Regions from separate parts of the Massilia sp. TWP1-3-3 genome, predicted to be linked through region 1. Evidence: predicted binding sites of a transcription regulator. Region 1 holds the regulator's gene; the other holds the start of a gene.

What was found. The regulator LexA, encoded in region 1, represses DNA repair genes until DNA is damaged. The targets are predictions, from matches to a motif close to ACTGTATNNNNATACAGT.
Region 2: a site for LexA is predicted at 1,727-1,744, ahead of dinB (DNA polymerase IV). Genes of this name have one in related genera too.

What each region holds. Positions count from the first base shown of each region.
Region 1 covers NZ_JAFCWX010000013.1:38,558-42,768, reverse strand. Annotated here, with positions in the region: gene ACP7D4_RS14895 (hypothetical protein) at 55-1,350, shown strand; gene ACP7D4_RS14890 (tetratricopeptide repeat protein) at 1,528-2,220, shown strand; gene lexA (transcriptional repressor LexA) at 2,271-2,906, opposite strand; gene rpsF (30S ribosomal protein S6) at 3,274-3,678, shown strand; gene priB (primosomal replication protein N) at 3,721-4,014, shown strand; gene rpsR (30S ribosomal protein S18) at 4,047-4,211, shown strand, end outside.
Region 2 covers NZ_JAFCWX010000011.1:194,435-198,645, forward strand. Annotated here, with positions in the region: gene ACP7D4_RS13815 (lipase family alpha/beta hydrolase) at 1-663, opposite strand, end outside; gene ACP7D4_RS13820 (TetR/AcrR family transcriptional regulator) at 960-1,649, shown strand; gene dinB (DNA polymerase IV) at 1,759-2,937, shown strand; gene ACP7D4_RS13830 (recombination-associated protein RdgC) at 3,073-3,969, shown strand; gene ACP7D4_RS13835 (PKD domain-containing protein) at 4,117-4,211, shown strand, end outside.

The DNA.
Region 1 (4,211 bases):
GCGTCGGGGATTATTTTTTAATAAGAAAGATGTTATTCTAGGCAAGATTGTCCGTTGTCAAAGGCGGCACCTTGTCATTCCTCCCAGGAGAATATCATTCCTTTTTGCCCGAATACCGTTTTCCGTTTCGCCGCACGGCCAGTTGCCGCAGGTGTACTGGCCTTCATCGCGCTCGTTGGCGCACCGCTGGCCAACGCCGCCGATGACGATTACCTGTTCTTCCCGATCTCGGCCACCGACAATACGCGCGCGATCCACCTGACGTCGCTTGTCTTCAGCACCGACGGCTTGCTCACCTCCTCGACCCGCTATCCGCGCAGCCGCAGCGAAGGCTGGCTGCCGGACGAAGCGGGCCGCGCCGCCTACAACTACGACACGCGCCTGATCGATTGCGAGACCGGCTTTTATGCCGAAACGTCGACCGCGCTGCTCGACCAGGCCGGGGTGCAGGTCGCCTCGCGCAACAGCCCGGCGCGCCAGGTAAGCGCCCAGCTCGAGCAGCAGCTCAAGCGAGCCGACAGCGACAACTGGCCCGAGCCGAGCGACATTTTCCTCGCGTGCGCGGCCGCGTCGAGCCCTACGCTCAAGGGCCAGCGCGCTGCGCGCGCGATCAAGGCGCAATTCGTCGCCCCCGACCCGGCCAATCCGGCCCAGCTCGAAGACAGCAAGCAGCTCTTTACCATGGCGCGCATGCATTACGACTTCAGCAGCCTGGAAAAGCAGCCGCCCGCTTTCGCGCTGGCGCTGTTTGGCGAGATGCGCGGGCAGCACGCCGCGTGGCGCAAATCGATCAACAGTCCTTATTTTCCAGCGCCGAGCGACAGCGTGGCCGATGCAGCCACGCTTGCCAAGGTCAACGCCGGCATGCGCGCCGCGGGCCTGGAGCGCGTGGTTGTCAAAGGCTTGAAGGGGAGTGCCTTCGACCAGGTCTATCAGGCCGATGCCGCCCACCCGGGCATCGCGCAAAAGCAGCCGCCTGGCGCCGCATTTGCCATCGAAACAGCGCACACCGATTGCGAGAGCCGCCTGTTCATGCCGTTCGACCAGCAGATTTTCGACAATGGCGGAAAACTGATCGCCAGCGTGCAGCTCGGCGCAAAGCAGGCGCTGGCCGACATGAAGCGGCGCTACGGAGCGGACAATGATGGCGCTGCAGGATTTGATAGCGTGGCGATTGCCGCCAATGCCGGCGTGATCTGCGGGCTGGTGGAAGCGGCGCGCCATCCCAAGCCAGCGGCTGCGCCCGACGCGCTGCTGTATGGCATGGCGCCGGGCGCGCTGTCAAAGCAGCAGAGCGCGGCCGAGATGCTGCTCGCAATTCGCGCCGCGCGCCGCAACTACCGGCCCTGAGAAAGAGGTGCGGCTGATGGCCGACGCTGTGAAAGGTGCAGGCTCGCGCATGCCTGTACCGTTCGGCAGCGCGCTGCGGCGCCGGATGATGCGCGTCAATGGCGAAGCGGATTGAACTGAAAGCGCAAAACCGGTTTATCATCTTGGCTTGATCCTACTGCGCAAGACTGCTAACACATGAAGAAAACCCTGTTCTGCCTGACCCTGTTGCTGTGCGGCGCGGCGCAAGCCGATGACCTGTCGAGCGCGAACGCGCTCTTTGCCAAGAAGGATTATCCGCAAGCCTTGCAGTTATTTACCAAGGCCGCCAACGCCGGCAACGCCGAAGCACAGTTGCACGTTGGCGAAATGTATCTATACGGCGACGCCGGCAGCGTGGACCTGGTCAAGGCCGAGTCATGGTTCAAGAAGTCGGCCGCGAAGGGCAACAAGACGGCGCTTGCCGCGCTGGAGATGATGACGCGGCGCGAAGCCCACAAAGAAGAGATCGCTTACTGGATGTCGAAGTACGACGGTGCTGACTTAAAGTCAGGCAAGTACCGTTGTCCGGTGCCGCGGATCCCGGCCATGTCGAAAGTGAACGATGAAATTGCCGCCGTCGCCGCCAAAGTCCAGGCCTGGCAGCTGTGCTACAACGGCTTTGTTGAAAACATCAACGCCGCCACGCCCCTAACCAAGCGCATCCCTGCCGACATTGCCGACCTGCTCACCAAAGACGAAATGGCCACCGCCACCACGCACCTCGAAGGCGTGCAGGCGCGCATCGTCGAAGAAGCCCGCATCGCCTCCAAATTGCTGCTGGCCGACTACGCCGTCTGGCGCGACGCCACCGACGCCTACGTTGCCGAGCACAACCGCATGGTCAAGTAGCCACAGTCAAACAACATCTACCCCGGGGTAGATTGCGGGAATGGTTGCTGTTAGTGCCAGCTGCGCATCAGGCCGACGGCCAGGCCTTCGAGCGCGAAGTCGTCGGTTTCAGGGTCGACGCGGATGACCTTGAAATCGGGATTTTCGGGCAGCAGTTCAATAATGCCGTTGGTTTTCTTGTAGCGCTTGACGGTGACGTCTTCGCCGATCCGGGCAACGACAATCTGGCCGTTCTTGGCCGTATCGACCTTTTTTACGGCCAGCAAGTCGCCGTCCATGATGCCGGCGTCGCGCATCGACCACCCCCGTACCTTGAGCAAAAAGTCAGGCTTGGACGAGAACATCGCCGGGTCGACACTGTAAGTGGCTTCCACATGCTCCTGCGCCAAGATGGGCGAGCCGGCAGCGACGCGCCCGACCAGCGGCAGCGACATCATCAGCGAGGCCGGCACCAGCGGGATCACGTCCAGGCTGGCGCCGATCAGGCGGATGCCGCGCGACGTGCCCGGTGAAATTTCGATCGCACCCTTGCGCGCAAGCGCTTGCAGATGCTCCTCGGCCGCATTGGCCGACTTGAAGCCAAGTTCGTTGGCAATCTCGGCGCGGGTCGGTGGAAAGCCCGTGTTGTCGATCGCGTCCTTGATCAGGTTGAGGATTTGTTCTTGACGTGGTGTGAGCTTGATCATCGGTATAAGAGACTGTTTGTATAAACAGACTGTATTTTTGTACAGTATTTCGCTCAGCGCAAGTATTAAATGCGGTTTTGCCTGAATTATTTGCACTTTGACGTGTCAATTTCAGCGAATGAAGAAGATTTCATCAGCGAAGTAGCCCTTGCAGGCGGCCTCACGCGATCAGAGATCGGCTTTGCCGGCGGCCATGCCAGGCTGCCCAAGCCGACTTCTTGACCACGATTTCATCCCCGGACTTTGAGGGAGCAACAAGGGCATTGCCAGCCGGCGCCATCTCGCGCTATAATTGCCGGCTTTCCCTTCCCACACTCGTCTTGACGCCGAGGTGGGCATCTGTTTAAACGTCCCTAAGGAGTTATGCATGCGTCATTATGAAATCGTCTTTATCGTCCACCCGGACCAAAGCGAGCAAGTCCCGGCGATGATCGAACGCTACAAAGCCAGCGTATCCACGCGCGGTGGTTCCATTCACCGTGTTGAAGATTGGGGTCGTCGTCAGATGGCTTACTCGATCAACAAGCTGCCAAAAGCGCACTACATCTGCATGAACATCGAATGCGACAACGAGACGCTGGTTGATCTTGAGACCGCGTTCAAATTCAATGATGCGGTGCTGCGTCACCTCACCGTTCGCATGAAGAAGGCTGAAACCACGCCATCGCCGATGATGAAATCGGTACAACGTGAAGACGCAGCCAAGAGCCACCGCTCGGAAGCTCCGGCTCCTGCCGCAGCAGCTCCAGCCCCAGCTCAAGCAGCAGCGTAATTTTTTGTTTGAAAGTCCTGAACGCGAATTGATGCCACCTCGGTGAATCAACTCCAGTTCGTAGCCCTGATTGGCGAGCGCGATGTGTTGCGCTACACCCCGGCCGGCGTGCCCATCGTGTCCGCCACCCTGATGCACAGTTCGCAGCAGGTCGAAGCAGGGGTGCCCAGGCTGACCGAGTTTGAAATTGCCGCTGTTGCAGCGGGCGAGATTTCAGGCAGGTTCAGCCAGGCCGAATTAGGCGCAGCGCACCAGTTCACGGGATTTTTGGCAAAGAAGAACCGCAGCAGCAAAAGCCTGGTGTTTCACATCATTGATTTCTGTGCCGCCGCTTAAGCGACGATACATTTTAAATACAGGAGCCTCAAATGGCATTCGGTAAAAAATTCGACAAGAACAAGCTCAAGCTTAAAGAAAAACGCAAACAACAGAACCCACTGTTCAAGCGTAAGAAATTCTGCCGCTTCACGGCAGCGAACGTAGAACAGGTCGACTACAAAGACGTCGACACGCTGAAAGACTTCGTCCAGGAA
Region 2 (4,211 bases), on a different contig from region 1:
GCCGCCGCTCCAGGAGAAATAATGCACGCCGTTGACGACATACGCGCCTTCGCCGCAGGCCGTGGTCGGCAGGCCGGCCGGATGACGCGCATTGAAGGCGGCGGTGCCGGCGGTGGACAGCGAGGTCAATGCGGCGCGGCCGTTTTGCGGCAGGCCGCCGCTGCCCGACAAAAAGCTGAGCAGGGATGCCACGGCGTTGGCCAGCGTGCTGGTCACGCCCGGCACCAGGCCAAGCGCGATGTCGGCCACTTTGGAGCCCTTGTTTACGCCGGCCACCGAGCTGACCGAGGCGATCAGGTCGGGACGCACCGAGGCGACATAGCGGCTGGTCGGCCCGCCGTGGCTGTGGCCGATCAGGTTGACCTTTTCCAGGCGGGTGGCGGCAATGATTTGCTTGACCTGGAGCAGCAGCTGTTCGCCGCGCACTTCGGTACTGTTGGCGGCCGACACGCTGGTGGTGTAGACCGTCGCGCCGCCGCTGCGCAGCGATGAGGGAATGCCGTAGAAATACTCGACGGGGCCAATGTTGTCGAAGCCTAACAGGCCGTGAACGAGGACGATGGGGTACTTGGTCTGGGTGTAACCCAGTGCCCAGGATGGGGCAGGCACGGCGAGCGCTGCTGCGAGGACTACGGATGCGCACTTCCAAAAGCGATTCTTCATTTTGTCTCCTGATGGTTTTTTAGAATTGAAGTCGACTACTGGAACTGAAGTTGTGCGGTTCAAGCCGCACATTCCTTCGTGTTACCGAGCTCACCAGATCTTTCCGCTCATGCAAGCCTGGAAATTATGTTTCAAATTAGAGCGAGCGCTCGGTTTTTTGAATTTAGCACCCTATTCCGTAAAAAGCATGACGCAGCGCAATAAGTGCGCTCGTTCTTTTCTGACCAGAACTTATCTGTGGTTTTAAAGCGATATAATCGTGCTGGGAACCAACTTAAGGCCACGGCGAGCGCAATATGGCAAGTATCCAGTCCAGACGTTTCGACTTCGATCAATTCCAGACCATGACGCCGCTCAACGGTGAGACGATCTGGGCCTATCTGGTCGACCGCCATGCCGAGCGCATTGGCGTCAAGCGGCGCAAGCCGGCGCTTGAAAACATGGAAAAAATCTTCGTCGCGACGTTCCGGCTCGCCAACGAGGTGGGTTTTCGCGCCATGAGCCTGCGCGACCTGTGCCGCGAGACGGGTTTGTCGATGGGCGGGCTATACGGCTATATCGAAGGCAAGGACCAACTGGCCGAGATGATCGAGGATGTGGTGCGCCAGACAACCTACGAGCTGCCGCGCATGTTTGCCCACATCGAGGATCCGCGCGAGCGGCTCGAGTCGCTCGTGCGCGGGACGATTTATTTGTCCGAGATATTGCAGCCGTGGTTTTATTTCGTCTACATGGATTCGCGCGTGCTCCATTTCGACCAGCGCAACATGGCGAAAAACTCGGAGCTGTCGATCCAGACGCTGATCGCGCAGTTGCTCGACGAGCTGCGCCCGCTGCCCGAGGGAAATACGACGCTGATCGCCGCCCATATCCTGGCCCTGTTCCAGGACTGGTACCTCAAGCGCTGGAAGTACAAGGCGGCCAAGGTCAGCGTGGATGAGTTTGCCGACAGCGTGTCGCTGTTCCTGCGCAGCCACCTGAGGTAGGGCATAAGGCCTGCCGCTTTTCCGCCCTACGATGGTGCAAACGGCAAGCTCTTGCAACATTGCGCGCGGTAAGCGATACTGTATGTAATCACAGTACTTCGCCCCCATCGTGAACCTTCCCACTCCCGTCCCCGCCTGCGAGCCGCAACGCTACATCGCCCATCTCGACATGGATGCCTTCTACGCGTCCGTCGAATTGCTCAAGTATCCGGAGCTGCGCGGCCAGGCGGTTGTCATCGGCGGCGGGCGCGACCAGCATCCAGTGGTGCAGGCCGACGGCCGGCGCCAGTTCGCCCTGATGCGCGACTATGTCGGGCGCGGCGTCGTCACCACGTCCACCTACGAGGCGCGCGCGCTCGGCGTGTTTTCGGCGATGGGCATCATGAAGGCGGCCAAGCTGGCCCCGGACAGCATCTTGCTGCCAACCGATTTTGACGCCTACCGCAAGTTTTCCAGCATGTTCAAGCAAGCCGTTGCGGACGTGGCGCCCATCATCGAAAACGTCGGCATCGATGAAATCTACATCGACCTGACCGAATTCGGCGCGCGCGCCCCCGCCGTCGCCCAACAAATCAAGGAACTGGTGTCGCACACCACGGGCCTGTCATGCTCGATTGGCCTGGCGCCCAACAAGCTGCTGGCCAAGATTTGCTCCGACCTGGAAAAGCCGAACGGCCTGACCATCCTGTCGCCCGAAGACGTCCAGACGCGCGTGTGGCCGCTGCCAGCCCACAAGATCAACGGCATTGGACCAAAGGCGCGCGAAAAGCTCAACAACCTGGGCATCGCCACCATTGGCGACCTGGCCGGCGCCGACGTGCACCTGCTGCGCGCCCACTTCGGCGAAGTCTATACCGCGTGGCTGGTGCGCGTGGCGCACGGTGTGGACGAGCGCCCGGTGCGCACCACCTCGGAAACCAAGTCGGTCAGCCGCGAGGTGACGTTCGAGCGCGACTTGCAAGTGGTAACGGACCGGCAGGTGCTGTCGGCCAAATTCGAGGCGCTGTGCGAGCGCGTGGCCGACGACCTGAAAAAACATGCGCTGGCCGGCAAGACGGTCGGCATCAAGCTCAAGTTCGAGGACTTCACCACCGTCACGCGCGACATCACGCTGCCGCGCAACACCGCTGACCCGCTGACCATCCTCAAGGCCGCGCGCGACTGCCTGAGGCGCGTCCCGTTTGAAAAAAAGATCCGGCTGCTGGGCGTGCGGATGTCGACGCTGACCGACTTGTCCGGCCTTGATGCCGGCGGCAATGCGCAGGCGGAACTGTTCCCATCGGTGTGAGTGAAGTCAACAACGAATGCGTTAAAAAGTTATTCGACGGCACCACAGTTGGACAAGCGCACCTGCCGGTTCGCCTACCCGACCGTGTAAAATGTCGTTCCGCTGGAAATATCGACTGAAACAAGGCAAACGCACATGTGGTTCAAGAATCTTCAGATTTATCGCCTGCCCGCACCATGGGCATTTACCCCTGAACAACTCGAAGCGGCGCTGGCGCCACAGAGCTTCGTGCCGGCCAACAGCAACGAATTGCTGCGTCAAGGCTGGGATTCGCCGCGCGGCAACGGCATCCTGGTTCACGTGGTCAACAAACAAATGCTGATCTTGCTGGGCACCGAGAAAAAGCTGCTGCCAAGCTCGGTGATCAACCAGGTCGCCAAGGCCAAGGCTGCCGAGATGGAAGAAGCCCAGGGTTTCGCGCCGGGCAAAAAGGCCATGAAGGAACTCAAGGAGCGCGTGGCCGACGAATTGCTGCCGCGCGCGTTCAGCATCCGCAGCAATGTCTGGACCTGGATCGATCCGGTCAACGGCTGGCTGGTGATAGACGCGGCCAGCCCGGGCAAGGCCGATGAAGTCATCAAGCTGCTGTTGAAAGCGGTCGACCGTATGCCGCTGGAAAGCTTGCGCGTGCAGCGCTCGCCGGTGGCCGTGATGACGGCCTGGCTGGAAACGGACGAGGCGCCGGTCGGCTTTACGGTCGACCAGGATACCGAATTGCGCGCCACCGGCGAGAGCAAGGCGGCCGTGCGCTATGTGAAGCACGCGCTGGAAGTGGACGATATCCGCCGCCACATCGCCGCCGGCAAGCAATGCACGCGCCTTGCCATGACGTGGAACGACAAGATCTCGTTCGTGCTGACCGAATCGCTGGCGATCAAGGGCATCAAGCCGCTGGACGTGATCAAGGAAAGCGACGCCAGCACGCGCAACGATGAAGAGCGTTTTGACAATGACATGATGCTGATGACGGGCGAATTGTCCAAGCTGATGACCGACCTGGTCGAAGCGCTGGGCGGCGAAGCCAAGGCGTGATGTAATAAAAGTAACGAAAAAACCATGATCGGCCCGGACGCGCAAGCTTCCGGGCTTTTTTTTAACCGTTGGGTTTAAAAAAGTTATTTGTTAAACAATGGTTAAGGTATGATCCGCCTTCCATTTATTTCTTATAGTTAAATACACATGTTCATTTCGACTTTCCTGGGCCGTAGCGGCCGTTGGGCCATGGGTGCGGCGTTGGTGGCCGCCCTGGTATCCGGTTGCGGCGGCGGCGGCGG